Regions from separate parts of the Pseudarthrobacter sp. NPDC058196 genome, predicted to be linked through region 1. Evidence: predicted binding sites of a transcription regulator. Region 1 holds the regulator's gene; the other holds the start of a gene.
The links. Region 1 encodes Rex, which represses fermentation and respiration genes when NADH is low (regulators of the CRP and FNR family bind a similar motif). Its sites were predicted from a motif close to CTTGTGAANNNNTTCACAAG; they were not measured.
Positions count from the first base shown of each region.

Region 1 (7,652 bases):
ACCTGGAACGCCGTCCTGGAGACCGGCGGCGTGCTGGTCAGCGACAAGGTTGCCATCAACCTGGAGCTCGCCTTCATCGCTCCCGCAGCCTGATTCCGCTCCGGCCCACCCCGGCAGCAGGCATTTCGCCTGATGCCGGGGTGCCGCATTTAAGGCCCGGGGAGGCGTGAACGGCCCCGCGGAATCACGCACAACCTGGTCCGCCGGGGGTACGGTGGACCTAAGCCATGCTGGGGGCGGCACAGGACCGATTCCCGGCAGCCCGCCTGGATCCCGACCTGCAGAAGGAACGCCCATGAGTACTCCTCCCGTCCCGCCGCCCGTGCCCCACGATCCGCAATCCGGAAACGACCAGCCGGGCAACGGCCAGCCGGCCGGCGGGCAGCCCGGCTCCCGACAGCCCCGCTACGGACAGAACGCCCCCCAGTATGGGCAGAATGCTCCGCAGTACGGACAAAACGAACCGCAGTACGGTTCGCAGCCGCCGGCAGCTCCGCAATATGGCCAGAACGCCCCGCAGTACGGCCAGAACCCGCCCCAGTATGGACAGAACGCCCCGCAGGCTCCCGGCTACGGACAGCAGCAGCCCTATGGCCAGCAGCCGTACGGCCAGTCCCCCTACGGCCAGTACCCGTCGGAGCAGCCCCAGCCTGCGGCAAGCACCGGCATCCCGCAACTGGTCAACATCTCCTTCTGGATGCTGATCGCGGCCGCCGTGATCTTCGTCATCTCCCTGCTCACCGGGCTGACCCAGCTGGATGATCCCGCATTCCGGCAGGCCTTTGACCAGCAGGTCAAGGCCAGCAACGCGGGCGTCACGTACGACGACATCAAGGGCGTCATCGCCGGAACCCTGGTGGTCTTCGCCATCATCGGTGCCGGGCTGTACCTGCTGGTGGCCTTCTTCGTCCGCAAGGGCAAGAATTGGGCACGCATCCTGGGGACGGTCCTGGCAGCCCTGTCGGTGCTGGGCCTCTTCGGAGTTCCCTCGTTCGCAACCGTCGGAACCGTTTTGGGCATCGCGGCCATCGTGCTGCTGTACCTTCCGGCGGCCGCCCCTTACTTCCGGAAGCAGCAGTTCGGCAACCCGTATGCCGGCGGCTTCGGAAACCCCTACGGCCGGTAGCAGCGGGCCACACCACGGCAAACGGCCCGGGATGCTTTGCAGCATCCCGGGCCGTTTGCCTTTAACCGGTGGTCCCTAGGCGGTCTGGCCGGGCGCCTGTGCCCGCTGGGCGTGGTAGGCCAGGATCTGCAGCTCGGTGGCCATGTCCACCTTGCGGAGGTTCACGCCTTCCGGGACCTGCAGCATCACGGGCGCGAAACTCAGGACGCTGTGCACGCCTGCGGCCACCACGCGGTCGCAGATGCCTTGGGCCACCGCCGCCGGGAGCGCCAGCACCACCATGTTGGCTCCGGTGCGGTGCAGGACGGTTTCAAGGTCTGCCACGTCACTGACCCGCAGCCAGCCAACCTCGTTGCCCACCACCATTTGGTCGGCGTCGAAGATCGCGACGACGTCGAACCCGCGGGATTCGAAGCCGCCATACCGCGCCAGGGCCTTGCCCAGGTTTCCGGCACCCACGATCGCGACTTTCCAGTCGTGCGTGAGGCCAAGGGCCGCTGCGATATGGCGGCTGAGATACTGCACCTCGTAGCCCACTCCCCTGGTGCCGTAGGACCCTACATGGGACAGGTCCTTGCGCAGCGTCGAGGAACTGACGCCGGAGGCCTCCGCCAATGATTCGGACGAGACCCGCTCGACGCCCTCGGCCAGCAAGGTGTTCAAGGCACGGAGGTACAGCGTCAGCCGTGCCACCGCGGCGGGCGGGATCTGCTTGGCGGGCGCACCCGGGGCGCCCGGAAGCTCCGGGACAGGCTGGGACGTTGATTCCAAGGACGTCATTGGCCTCCCCCCTACCGGACCATGGCGCGCTGCAGCACGCGTTCCAGCCGGGCTTCGTCAATCTTCCAAAAGTCGCGCTGTACCCCGTCCACCAGTACCACCGGGATTTCCTCGGCATAGCGTTCGCGCAGCTCGGGCTGGTGGTCCACCGACTCTTCCGTCCATGTCAGGCCCAACGAGGCAGTGACCCGGCCGACGGCGTCGCGCGCCTCTTCGCAAAGGTGGCAGTCAGCTTTGGTGACCAGGACGACGCGGGGGGTAGCCATGGCTTAACGGTATCGCCGTTCGCGGCATGCGGGCGACGCCGACGGCGGCGGGCCGGCCTATTGACTAGACTCGAGTCCATGCCCGAGGAGAAATACGTCGCCGTAGTCACGCGGCCAGTCACTGCGCCGCAGCCCGGCGAAGCGGCGTTTTTCGACGTGGACAACACCTTGATGCGCGGCGCCAGCCTCTTCCATGTGGCCCGGAAAATGCACCAGCGGGGAGCGTTCACCCTGAGGCAGGCGGCTGGCATGGCCTGGAAACAGTTCAAGTTCGTGGCCCGCGGTGAAAACATGGATGATGTCCACGCCGTCCGCGACTCGGCCCTGACCCTGGCTGTGGGCATCAGCGTTGACGATATCCGGGCGTTGGGCGAAGAGGTCTATGACGAAATGATCGCGTCCCGGATCTGGCCGGGCGCCAAGGCACTGGCCGAGCAGCATCTCCGCGTGGGCCGCCGGGTCTGGCTGGTCACGGCCACGCCGATCGAAGTTGCCACCGTGATCTCCACCCGCCTGGGCCTGACCGGCGCCCTCGGGACGGTCGGGGAAGTCTCCGACGGCATGTACACCGGCCGCCTGGTGGGCGACATCCTGCATGGCTCGGCCAAAGCCGTGGCTGTCCAGGCCCTCGCCGACGAGGAAGACCTGGACCTGAAACGCTGCTGGGCGTACAGCGACTCCTATAACGACGTCCCGCTGCTTTCATTGGTAGGCCACCCGGTGGCCATCAACCCCGATGCCAAGCTCCGCCGGCACGCCCGCGACCGCAACTGGCCGGTCTACGATTTCCGTGCCGGCCGCCGCGCCGCCACCTTCGGACTCAAAGTGGCAACATTCGGCGGCGCCATCTACGGGCTGTGGAAGGGGTTCGCCCGGATCCGCGGCCCGCGCCTGTAGCTTTCCCGCGCCTCTGGATATCCCGCGAGTCTGCCTTCCCCCCGCCTGCAGGTTCCCCGCACCGCACACTCCGGAGCACGAAAAAACGCCCGCCACCTTTGCAGGCGACGGGCGTTTTCCACGCTGTTCGAAGTATTGCTACTTCTTGTTGCGGCGCTGGTGACGAGTCTTGCGAAGCAGCTTGCGGTGCTTCTTCTTGGCCATACGCTTGCGACGCTTCTTGATAACTGAACCCACGAAAGTTCCTTACAAACTAGATGCAGTACCTGTCTGATGGAAATGGTCCGTGGACAGAGCTACGAACTGAACAACTGACAGATTCTTACAATGACGTAAAACGTTCCTTAACAGGGTACCGCCTCTCGGAGGCGGCTTGGGACAAGGTGCCTTAGGCTGTCTCGGAGTGACCGTCCACCACAGCACCCTTGAGGTACTGCTCCACGGCATTCTCAGGTACCCGGTAGGAGCGGCCGAACCGAACTGCCGGCATTTCGCCGGAGTGGACCAGCCGGTAAACAGTCATTTTAGAGACGCGCATGACCTCGGCTACTTCAGCCACGGTCAGGAACTTCGCGTTGGAGAAGTTCTGTTCTGCCGACATTTCCCTATTTTCCTTTGCTGACGGATGGACAACAGTGACCCCAGGTACGTGCCAATGCGGTGTTCCGATGCTGAGCCATCCACCAATCACCTAAATAGATACTCTAGATGTTCATGTGGCAGATGTGAAAGTAGGTAAAGCCACTATTTCGCCTCCCGGCGCTTCCGCGCCGAGGCCGCAAGCTGCTCCAGCACGGAGGCCGAAACGTCCCAGTCCATGCAGGCGTCGGTGACGCTCTGGCCGTACATGAGTGCAGAGCGTCCGGCCGCGTGCTCGGCAACGTCGAGGTTTTGGGCGCCGCCCACCAGGAAGCTTTCCAGCATGACCCCGGCGATCGCCTGCGCGGCGGCGCCCCCGTCCTCGAGCTGGGCACCGATCTCCAGCGCCACCTCGGCCTGGCGGTGGTGGCTCTTGCCGCTGTTGGCGTGGCTCGCGTCGACCACCAGGCGCGGGTTCAGGCCCTTTCCGGCCAGCTCCCCGGACACCCGTTCGACGTCGGCGGCCGAGTAGTTGGGGCCCTTGCGGCCGCCGCGGAGGATGACGTGGGTGTCCGGGTTCCCGGCTGTTGCCACCAGCGCTGCCCGGCCGTCGCCGTCGATCCCCAGGAATGCCTGGGCCGCCGCCGCGGCGCCGCATGCGTCGATCGCCACCTGCAGGCCGCCGTCGGTCCCGTTCTTGAAGCCGATGGGCATGGACAGGCCCGAGGCCAGCTGCCGGTGGATCTGGCTTTCGGTGGTGCGGGCCCCGATGGCACCCCAGGAAACCACGTCCGCCATGTACTGCGGGCTGATCGGCTCCAGGAATTCGGTGGCGGTGGGCAGTCCCAGCGCGGTCACCTGCTGGAGGAACAGCCTGGCGGTGCGCAGGCCGGTGACCATGTCGTGGCTGCCGTCAAGGCGGGGATCGTTGATCAGGCCCTTCCAGCCGACGGTGGTGCGGGGCTTTTCGAAGTAGGTCCGCATGACCACCAGCAGGTCTTCCTTGTGCTTTTCCGCCTGGCTGACCAGCCGGCGGGCGTATTCCAGCCCGGCTTTGGGATCGTGGATGGAGCATGGCCCCACGATGACCAGCAGGCGGTCATCCACACCGTCCATGATGGCCCGGACCTGGTCGCGTCCGCGTTCGACGACGTCAGCGGCCCGGGCGTCCAAGGGAAGTTCGGCGAGGAGCTCGGAAGGGGTGGGCAGCGCGGTGAATTCGCTGACGCGCAGGTTCGAGGTGGATTTGGTGCCGGCGCTGGCGGCTGCTGCTGTTGCGGTGCTCATGTTCGGGTCCTGTTCCAGATGGGAAGCGGGCCCGGATTTCAGAACCCGCCGGAGAAACGGCGAAGGGCAGAGAATGAACTCTGCCCTGTTGGCTCTGAAGGAATGCTGGATGCGTGTCAGTTAGACGCGGGCCCCTCCAGAGCCAACGAAAAATACGCATACCAACGGTTAGTCATGGGAAAGACCATAAGCCCGGCCGCCCGCCGACGCAAAATCAGCGTCCGTCACATTCCTGCGCCGGGCTACCCCAGGAGCTTGCGCAGGTACTGCAGCTGCCGGATCCAGTGGTGTTCCTGGCCGCCTTCATGGTTGTTGAAGCGGTACACCTCGATCTCCTTGGCGGCCCCGGTGGAGGATGATCCTGAGGTGCCGGAGCCGTAGGCATTGAAGCTGGCGAAGACCGTGGACGGCGGGCAGATATCGTCCATCTGGGCCACCGAGTACAGCGCCGGTGCCGTGGCGTACCGGGCCAGGTTGACGCCGTCGAAGTAGTTCAGGACTTCGAGTGCGGGCTGGTACCGGTCGCGGTGGCGCGCCAGGAACTGGGCGATCTCGGGGTAGGGCCCGCGAGGGGTGATGTCGATGGCGCGCGGGAAGTCCTGCAGGAAGGGGACATCGGGCAGGGCGGCGATGACGCCGTCGAGCCGTCCCGCAGTGAGCCCCGCCGTGGCCACTACGATGCCGCCGCCCTGGCTGACTCCGGCGAGGACCACTTTGGCGGGATCCACGGCGGGGTGGGCCTGGGCTGCCTCCACGGCGCGGAAGGCGTCCACGTAGACGCGCCGGTAGTAGTAGTCCTCGCGGTTCGCGAGGCCCCGGGTCATCAGGCCCGCGTGGGCCACGTCCCCGGCAGAGGGGTGCGGGTCCGGGGTGTCCCCCAGGGTGCCGCCGTACCCTTGGCCGCGGGTGTCCATGATGAAATGCGCATAGCCTGCCTGGGCCCAGCGGGTGTCCTGGTTGACCAGGCCCCGGCCGCCCGAATAGCCCACGTAGTGCACCACCACGGGCAGCCTGGTGCCGTCTTCCCGTGCGGCGGGCAGGTGCAGCCAGCCTTTGACCGGCGCCCCGCCGAAGCCGGAAAAGGTGACGTCGAAGGTGTCAATGACCGTCAGGTGGTTCTCCACCGGTTCGAAGGTGGCGTTCAACGGGAAGGCCCTGGCTTCGTCGAGGGTGGCGTCCCAAAACGCGCCCAGGTCCTCCGGCGGCGTGACGTCGGAAGAGTAGCTGCGCAGCTGGGCCAGGGGCAGGTCGAAGAGGGGCATCGTTGTCCGTTCTGTCAGGGGTGGTTGGCGGCCTGGTTGCAGCCTACTTCAGCTTCACCGGATGATGACGACGTCCAGCCGCCGGGGCCCGTGGACGCCTTCGACGCGTTCAAGCTCGATGTCCGAGGTAGCGCTGGGTCCGCTGATCATGGTGAGCGGCTTTGTTCCGTCCAGGCGGCGGAGGGCTTCGGGCAGGATCGCGGTGACGTCCCGGCTGCGCACCACGCAGACGTGGTGGTCCGGGATGAGCGAGATGGCGCGGCGGCCCTGGTCCGGGCTGCCGTCCAGGATGATGGTCCCGGATTCTGCCACGGTCACCGCACTGGCAGTCACGACGGCGTCTGTTGCGTCGAGTTCGGTGACCGACCTCGCTCCGTGCCCGCCGCCGTCGTACACCGTCCTTGCGGGGTCCGTCTCCCAGGCCAGCCAGGCAGGGTCAAGGCCGGCCGGTACCACGTAGGTCCCGGCCCCGGCGAGGAGGTCCCGGATGGTGGCGGGGACTGTGTCTTCGTCCACCACGGTCACCCCGGCCTTGTAGTCCTCCAGCCGGTCCACCAGGACTTCGATGCGCCGCTGCGCGTCGGCTTCCCCGTCCCGCCGGTAATTCCGGGGGATGTCCGGGACGGTGGGGGCGTCCTTGAGCGCGGTGCGGACGGCCGCAAGGATCTGTTCTCGGGTGCTCATGGCGTCTTGTGCTCCTTGGCCCACCAGTCACGGAAGGACTGCGCCGGGGGCGCCGGGATGTCCCTGCTTTGGGTCCAGCCGGCGGCGAGGCCGGGCAGCTTCTTGATTTTCTTGTCCCGTCCGGCGGCGGCCCGGCCCAGCGGCAGGAGCTTTTCGACGGCGGCCAGGCGGCGTCCGTCGGAGAGCGCCCAGGAGGCGGCCTTGAGTCCCACGTCCATCTGGGACGGCAGGCCGCCGCGGTGGGCGTCCACGTCCTTGCCGCGCAGGTGGACCAGGACGTCCGGGATGTTGATCTTCACCGGGCACGCGTCGTAGCAGGCGCCGCATAGCGAGGACGCATACGGCAACGAGCCGTTCTCTTCCGCCTCGATGCCCGTCATCAGCGGCGACAGGATGGCGCCGATGGGGCCCGGGTACGTGGAGCCGTAGGCGTGGCCGCCGGCCCGCTCATAGACCGGGCAGACGTTGATGCAGGCGCTGCAGCGGATGCAGTGGAGCGCGGAGCGTCCCATCTCGTCTGCAAGTGCGTTGGTGCGGCCGTTGTCCAGCAGGATCACATGGAAATTCGACGGGCCATCGCCCTCGGTGACACCGGTCCACAGTGAGGTGTACGGGTTCATCCGCTCGCCGGTGGAAGAGCGCGGCAGCAGCTGGAGGAAGACTTCCAGGTCGGAGAACGTGGGGAGCAGCTTCTCGATGCCCATCACGGTGATCAGGGTTTCGGGGAGGGTCAGGCACATCCGGCCGTTGCCCTCGGACTCCACCACACCC
Region 1 is NZ_JBHVVN010000004.1:35,616-43,267, reverse strand. Features, by position in the region: gene ACFVVC_RS06850 (YceI family protein) at 1-93, shown strand, start outside; gene ACFVVC_RS06845 (hypothetical protein) at 296-1,126, shown strand; gene ACFVVC_RS06840 (redox-sensing transcriptional repressor Rex) at 1,202-1,906, opposite strand; gene ACFVVC_RS06835 (glutaredoxin family protein) at 1,918-2,172, opposite strand; gene ACFVVC_RS06830 (HAD family hydrolase) at 2,251-3,069, shown strand; gene ACFVVC_RS06825 (30S ribosomal protein bS22) at 3,208-3,306, opposite strand; gene ACFVVC_RS06820 (helix-turn-helix domain-containing protein) at 3,458-3,670, opposite strand; gene ACFVVC_RS06815 (3-deoxy-7-phosphoheptulonate synthase) at 3,814-4,935, opposite strand; gene ACFVVC_RS06810 (acetylxylan esterase) at 5,178-6,197, opposite strand; gene ACFVVC_RS06805 (lactate utilization protein C) at 6,252-6,881, opposite strand; gene ACFVVC_RS06800 (LutB/LldF family L-lactate oxidation iron-sulfur protein) at 6,878-7,652, opposite strand, start outside.

Region 2 (7,652 bases), on a different contig from region 1:
CCGGGGCCGGGAGCTGGGCTGCGCCACCGAATCAGATCCCGCCGGCGAGTCTGTAGTAGGCGGCGTTCCAGTTCAGGTCCTTCTTGAACTGGCGGATGGTGGTGGCGTCGTCGATGGTCAGGAGTTCGGTCTTGGCGATCTCGGCGAAGTCTTCGAAGACGTCCATGCCCACCTGGGTGGAGAGCACGGTGTGGTGGGCGGCGCCGGCGGTGAGCCAGGCGGCGGCGGACGTGGCGAAGTCCGGCTTCGGCTGCCAGAGCGCGCGGGCCACGGGGAGGTTGGGCAGCGGCTGATCCAGGGGAACCACGTCGACGGCGTTGGCCACCAGGCGGAAGCGGTCGCGCATGTCGGACAGGGCGACGACGACGCCTGGCGAGGCATCGGCGTCGAACACCAGGCGGACGGGATCTTCCTTGCCTCCGATGCCCAGAGGGTGGATTTCCAGCCGCGGCTTTGCAGCGGTCAGCGAGGGGCACACTTCGAGCATGTGCGCGCCCAGGATCTTCTCCGAGCCCGGTTCCAGATGGTAGGTGTAGTCCTCCATCAGGGAGGCGCCGCCGGGCAGCCCGGCACCCATCACCTTGGCGGCGCGTACCAGGATGGCGGTCTTCCAGTCGCCTTCGGCGCCAAAGCCGTACCCGGCGGCCATGAGCCGCTGCACGGCGAGGCCGGGAAGCTGGCGAAGGGCCCCAAGGTCCTCGAAGGAGGTGGTGAACGCGGCCGAACCGTTCGCCTCGAGGAAGCTGCGCAGGCCCAGTTCGATCCGGGCGCCGTACCGCAGGGATTCGTGCCTGGCCGCGCCTGCGCGGAGCTCCGGCACCACGTCGTAAAGGTCCTCGTATTCAGCCACCAGGGCGTCGACGTCGGACTCCGCTGCGCCGTGCACCGCGTCGGCGAGCTCGTTGACGGACCACGTGTTCACGGCGACGCCGAAGCGCAGCTCGGCCTCGGTCTTGTCGCCTTCGGTGACGGCGACGTTGCGCATGTTGTCGCCGAAGCGGGTGAGCTTCAGGGTGCGGACGGCGGCCCAGCCGGCGGCGGCGCGCTGCCAGGACCCCACCTGGCGTGCCACCTCGGGGTTGGAGACGTGCCCGACGACGGTCTTCCGGGCGATGCCCAGGCGGGACTGGATGTATCCGAACTCGCGGTCGCCGTGCGCGGCCTGGTTTAGGTTCATGAAGTCGAAGTCGATGTCCGCCCAGGGCAGGTCCCGGTTGGCCTGGGTGTGCAGGTGCAGCAAGGGCTTGCGCAGCAGGTCCAGGCCCTGGATCCACATCTTGGCGGGGCTGAAGGTGTGCATCCAGGCCGTCACGCCGATGACCGAGTCGTCTGCGTTGGCTTCCAGCGCGGTCCGGCGGATGGCGTCCGAGTCGGTCAGGACCGGCTTCCACACGATCCGCACCGGGACGGCAGCGGATGCGTTGAGCTGGTTGGCGATCTCCTGGGACTGGGCGGCCACCTGCTTGAGGACTTCTTCGCCGTACAGGTGCTGGCTGCCGGTGAGGAACCAGACCTCGTAGCCGTCGAGGGAGGTGTTGGCTGCGGTATTCATGCGTACTCCTGTCAAAAAGTTTGGGGTTTTACTGCCCGTAGACGTTCTGGTACCGGGCGTAGAGCGAGTCGATATCGCGTTCATCGATCGGAAGGGGTTCACCCAGCTGCCGCGAGATATGGACAGTGCGGGCCACTTCCTCGCACATCACGGCGGCCTTCACGGCGGAGCGGGCGTCCTTGCCGATGGTGAAGGGGCCGTGGTTCTGCATCAGGACCGCCGGCGAGTTCGAGTTCTTAAGGGTTTCCACGATGCCGTGGCCAATCGAATCGTCGCCGATCAGCGCGAACGGGCCCACCGGGATGGAACCGCCGAACTCATCCCCCATCATGGTGAGCACACAGGGGATGGCCTCACCCCGTGCGGCCCACGCGGTGGCGTAGGTGGAGTGCGTATGCACCACACCGCCCACCTCGGGCATGTGCCGGTACACGTAGGCGTGCGCGGCGGTGTCGGACGACGGCGAGAGCGGCGGGTTGCCCCAATCGACAGTACCCCCGCCACCAACATTGGTGCCCCGCACGGGCGTGCCATGCAGGTCGGTCACCACCATTTGCTCCGGGGTCAGGTCCTGGTAGCTGACACCGGACGGTTTGATGACCATGAGGTCGGTGCCGGGCACCCGGGCCGAGACGTTGCCCGCGGTCCACACCACCAGTTCGTAGCGCGTCAGCTCAGCGTGCAGGGCGCACACGTCCTCCCGGATCCGGGCGATGGTTTCCAGGATTGCGGCTTCGGTTCCTTGCCGGACGCTCATGCGGATACCTCCATGGCAGAGGGGACGGCGGAGCCCGTCCCGGGCAGCACTGCGCTTGCGGCCCGTCGCTGGATGGCCTTAAGCCGGTGCATCACGTCGTTGTTGCCGCGGCCAAAGTAGTCGTGGAGGGTTTTGTACTCCTGGAAGAGTTCCTCGTACGCGGCCACGTTTTCCGGGATCGGCGTGAAGACCTCACCGGGTTCGGCCCCCATGGCGGCGGATGCTTCGCGGATATCCGCGTAGCGCCCGGCCGCGACGGCGGCGTGGATCGCCGACCCCAGGGCCGGCCCCTGCTCTGAGCCGATGGTGGAGAGCTGCAGGCCGGTGGCGTCCGCATAGATCTGCATCAGCAGTTTGTTCTTCAGGAGGCCGCCCGCCACGATGAATTCCTTGACCGGGACCCCTGCATCGCGGAAAGCGTCAACAATCGTGCGGGTGCCGAACGCGGTGGCCTCCAGCAGCGCCCGGTAGGTGTCCTCGGGCCTGGTGGCGAGGGTCTGGCCCACCACGATGCCGGAAAGCTCATGGTCCACCAGCACGGAGCGGTTGCCCGAGTGCCAGTCCAGGGCTACCAGGCCGTGCTCTCCGATAACCTGCCGGGTTGCCAGTTCGGTGAGGTACTCGTGGATCCCCAGCCCCGCCGCCTGTGCCGCCTGGTGGTATTCGGGCGGGACGCCATGCGTGGTGAACCAGCCGAAGATGTCTCCCACACCCGACTGGCCCGCCTCGTAGCCCCACAGGCCGGGGACGATGCCGCCGTCAACGGCCCCGCACATTCCCGGTACTTCGCGCAGTTCCGTGCCGTTCATGACGTGACAGGTGGAGGTGCCCATGATGGCCACCAGCTGGCCGGGTTCCACCGCCTTCGCTGCCGGGGCCGTCACGTGCGCGTCAACGTTTCCCACCGCCACGGCGATGCCCTCCGGCAGCCCGGTCCAGGCTGCGGCCTCCGCGGTCAGTGTGCCGGCGGCGTCACCCAGCTGTCCGATGGTGTGCTCGAGCTTGGAGCTGACGAAGTCCTTGAAGTCCGGGTTCAGTGCGGCCAGGAAATCCTCGGACGGGTAGCGTCCGTCCTGGTAGATGCCCTTGTAGCCGGCCGTGCAGGCATTGCGCACATACCGGCCGCACAGCTGCCACACGATCCAGTCCGCCGCCTCCACCCAGCGGTCCATGGCGGAGTAGGCTTCGGGGTCCTCTTCCAGCAGCTGCAGCCCCTTGGCGAACTCCCACTCCGATGAGATCAGGCCACCGTAGCGGGGAAGCCAGTCCTCGCCCCGTTCTGCGGCGAGCCGGTTGATCCGGTCGGCCTGGCCTTGGGCGGCGTGGTGGCGCCAAAGTTTCACGTAGGCGTGCGGCCGGTTGGCATAGCCCGGCAGTTCGTTCAGTGGGGTGCCGTCGGCCTTGACGGGCACCATGGTGCAGGCGGTGAAGTCCGTGGCAATACCGACGACGTCCGCCGGGTCGATCCCCGCGTCAGCCACAGCTGCCGGGACCGCGGTGCGAAGGACCTCCCGGTAGTCGTTGGGCACCTGGAGTGCCCATTCCCCGGGAAGCCGGGCCCCGTCGTCGCCCGCTGTGTCACGTGGCAGGACGTCGGTGACTACGGCGTGCGGATACGCATGGACCGCGCTTCCAAGCTCCTTGCCGTCGCGGACACGCACCACCACGGCGCGGCCGGAAAGTGTTCCGTAGTCCACACCGATGACGCAATGGTCGGGGCTGGAACTGAAGGGTGTATCTGGCATTCGGTTGCCTCCGCCCGGGAGGCAGGGGCCTCATTGCCGGGGTTGTCTAGGGGTCAAGGTCGAGCTAAGCGCTGCAGCAAGTGTGAACGCTAACAAAGCAGAAGTCAATGAACCCGAAGCAGGTTTCAAGCACTTGGGAGCCGCCTCTTGTTAGCGTTCACAAATCAGTCTATATTGAACCGACACATCAACAATGTGGCCGGGACCAGGGAGCATCGCTGCTGCCTCGTCCAATAACACTTCGCGGCAGTGCTGCCGCGGAAGGAGAAAATGGTGAGAATCAAAAAAATCGTGGGCGCGGTGGCCCTTGTCCTCGCGCTGACGGTGGGCGCCACTGGTTGCGGCTCACGTGGCGCGGCAACGGAACCCAGCAGCGCGGGCAAGCCCGCCGACTCGCTGGTTGGGATCTCGATGCCCACACAGACATCCGAGCGCTGGATTGCCGATGGCGCCAACGTCGAGAAGTCCCTCAAGGACCTTGGCTACAAGACAGACCTCCAGTTCGCCAATGACGACATCCCAACCCAGGTGTCGCAGATCGAAAACATGCTGACCAAGGGTGCCAAGGCGCTGATCATCGCGGCCATCGATGGCACCACCCTGACCGATGTCCTGGCCAAGGCCAAGGAGCAGAACGTCAAGGTGATCGCGTACGACCGCCTCATCAACGGCACCCCGAACGTGGACTACTACACCACGTTCGACAACTACACGGTCGGCGTCCAGCAGGCCACCTCGCTGCTGACCGGCCTGGGCCTCCTTGACGCCAGTGGCAAGAAAGTGGACGGCAAGGGTCCGTTCAACGTCGAACTCTTCGCCGGAAGCCCCGACGACAACAACGCCAACTTCTTCTGGACCGGCGCCATGGACACCCTCAAGCCGTACATGGACGCGGGCACCCTGAAGGTCCCCAGCGGCCAGACCAAGTTCGAGCAGGCCGCGATCCTTCGCTGGCAGGCACCCGTGGCGCAGAAGCGCATGGAGGATATCCTCACGTCCGCGTACAGCTCGGGCACCAAGCTGAACGGTGTCCTGTCCCCGTATGACGGACTGTCCATCGGCATCATCTCGGCCCTCACCAGCACCGGCGGCTACGCCAAGGGAACCCTGCCGGTAGTCACCGGCCAGGATGCCGAGAAGGGCTCCGTGAAGTCGATCATTGCCGGCGAGCAGTACTCCACCATCTTCAAGGACACCCGCCAGCTGGGTGCCCAGGCCGTCAAGATGGTCGACGCCGTCCTCAAGGGCCAGGAACCGGAAACCAATGACACCAAGACCTACAACAACAAGGTCAAGGTTGTCCCGGCTTACCTGCTGAAGTCCGTGATCATCACCAAGGACAACTACAAGAAGGAACTGATCGACTCGGGTTACTACAAGGACTCCGACGTCAAGTAGTCAGCGTCCGGGGGGCTGTGGCCGGACCTCCATCCGGCCACAGCCCCTCCCGCAACCTCCTGCAGCAGCAGGAAGGCCCAGCTTTCGACCAGTCAGTGGGAATTGACGATGAAAACACCCATTCTTCAAATGCGAGGAATCACCAAGACGTTCCCGGGCGTCAAAGCGCTGCAGGATGTCACGCTGGATGTGAACCGTGGAGAAGTCCACGCCATCTGCGGTGAAAACGGCGCCGGCAAATCAACGCTCATGAAGGTGTTGTCCGGCGTATATGCGCACAACACCTTCGACGGGGAAATCCTCTTCGAAAACGAACCCTGCACCTTCTCGAGCATCTCGGACAGCGAGAAGCGCGGCATCGTGATCATCCACCAGGAACTGGCGCTGAGCCCGTACCTCTCCATCGCCGAGAACATCTATCTGGGCAACGAACAGGCCACCAACGGATGGGTGGACTGGCGGAAGACCAATCTGGAGGCAGCAAAACTGCTGGCCCGGGTGGGGCTCGACGAAAACCCCGTCACTCCCGTGCAGCACATCAGCGTGGGCAAGCAGCAGCTCGTGGAAATCGCCAAGGCGCTGTCCAAGGAAGTGAAACTCCTCATCCTGGACGAGCCAACAGCCGCCCTCAACGACGAGGACTCCGGCCACCTGCTGGACCTGATCCTCCACTTGAAGGGCCAAGGCGTCACCAGCATCATCATCAGCCACAAGCTCAACGAGATCCGCAAGGTGGCGGATGCCGTCACCATCATCCGGGATGGCAAGACCATCGAGACCCTACGGCTCGATGAAGGCCAGATCACCCAGGAACGGATCATCCGCGGCATGGTGGGCCGCGACCTGGAGAGCCTCTACCCGGAACGCGAGCCGAATATCGGCGAGGAAGTCCTCCGGATCGAAGACTGGTCCGTCCGCCACCCGCAGGACCACGCCCGGATGGTGGTAAGCAACGCCAACCTGCACGTCAGGAAAGGCGAAGTCGTAGGCCTTGCCGGGCTCATGGGTGCCGGCCGGACGGAACTGGCCATGAGCGTGTTCGGCCGCACCTACGGCACCGCCACCTCGGGCAAGGTTTACAAGTACGGCGAGGAGATCAACACGGCCACCGTCTCTGACGCGATCAGGCACGGCATTGCCTACGCCACCGAGGACCGCAAGCACTACGGCCTGAACCTGATCGAAGACATCAAGCGCAACATCTCGCTGGCATCGCTGCGCAAGCTCGCCAAGCGCGGCTTCGTCGACAAGAACCAGGAGACAGTGGTGGCCAACGGCTACCGCACCAGCATGAACATCAAGGCACCCTCCGTGGCCGCCATCACCGGGAAGCTCTCCGGCGGCAACCAGCAGAAGGTGGTGCTGAGCAAATGGATGTTCTCCGACCCGGACGTCCTCATCCTCGATGAACCCACCCGCGGGATCGACGTCGGCGCCAAGTTTGAGATCTACACGATCATTGCCAGGCTCGCGGCCGAAGGAAAGGCCGTGATCGTCATTTCCTCGGAACTTCCCGAACTCCTGGGTATCTGCGACCGCATCTACACCCTCGCCGCCGGCCACATCACCGGTGAAGTGCCCATCGCCGAGGCCACCCAGGAATCCCTGATGCACTACATGACCAAAGAGAAGGAATAGCGAAATGTCAGCCTTAAGAGAATCGCTCGGATTCCTCACAAGCCGCCTCCGCCAAGTTGGCATCTTCGTTGCCCTGATCCTCATCGTCCTCCTGTTCCAGGGACTGACCGGCGGGATCCTGCTCGAGCCGCAGAACGTCACCAACCTGGTGGTCCAGAACAGTTACATCCTCATCCTGGCCATCGGCATGGTGATGGTGATCATCGCAGGCCACATCGACCTGTCCGTCGGCTCGGTGGCGGGATTCATCGGTGCCGTCGCCGGCGTCATGATCGTGCACTGGGGCTGGCCATGGTGGGCTGCCATCCCTGCGTGCCTTCTGGTCGGCGCGCTCGTCGGGGCCTGGCAAGGGTACTGGATCGCCTACGTGGGGATCCCGGCCTTCATCGTCACGCTGGCAGGCATGCTGATCTTCCGCGGCCTGACGCTCATCACCCTGAAGAACCAGCAGATCACGCCGTTCCCCGCGGAACTGCGGGCCTTGGGCGGGGGTTTCCTCCCGGACCTTTCCGGCGGCACGTCGGTACTGGAATGGCTCACGGTCATCCTTGGCGTGGGCGCC
Region 2 is NZ_JBHVVN010000010.1:16,589-24,240, reverse strand. Features, by position in the region: gene ACFVVC_RS15110 (LacI family DNA-binding transcriptional regulator) at 1-27, opposite strand, end outside; gene araA (L-arabinose isomerase) at 32-1,552, opposite strand; gene ACFVVC_RS15100 (L-ribulose-5-phosphate 4-epimerase) at 1,581-2,309, opposite strand; gene araB (ribulokinase) at 2,306-4,054, opposite strand; gene chvE (multiple monosaccharide ABC transporter substrate-binding protein) at 4,325-5,452, shown strand; gene mmsA (multiple monosaccharide ABC transporter ATP-binding protein) at 5,561-7,090, shown strand; gene mmsB (multiple monosaccharide ABC transporter permease) at 7,095-7,652, shown strand, end outside.
Region 2: the regulator Rex is predicted to act here: its motif matches at 4,199-4,218, upstream of araB (ribulokinase).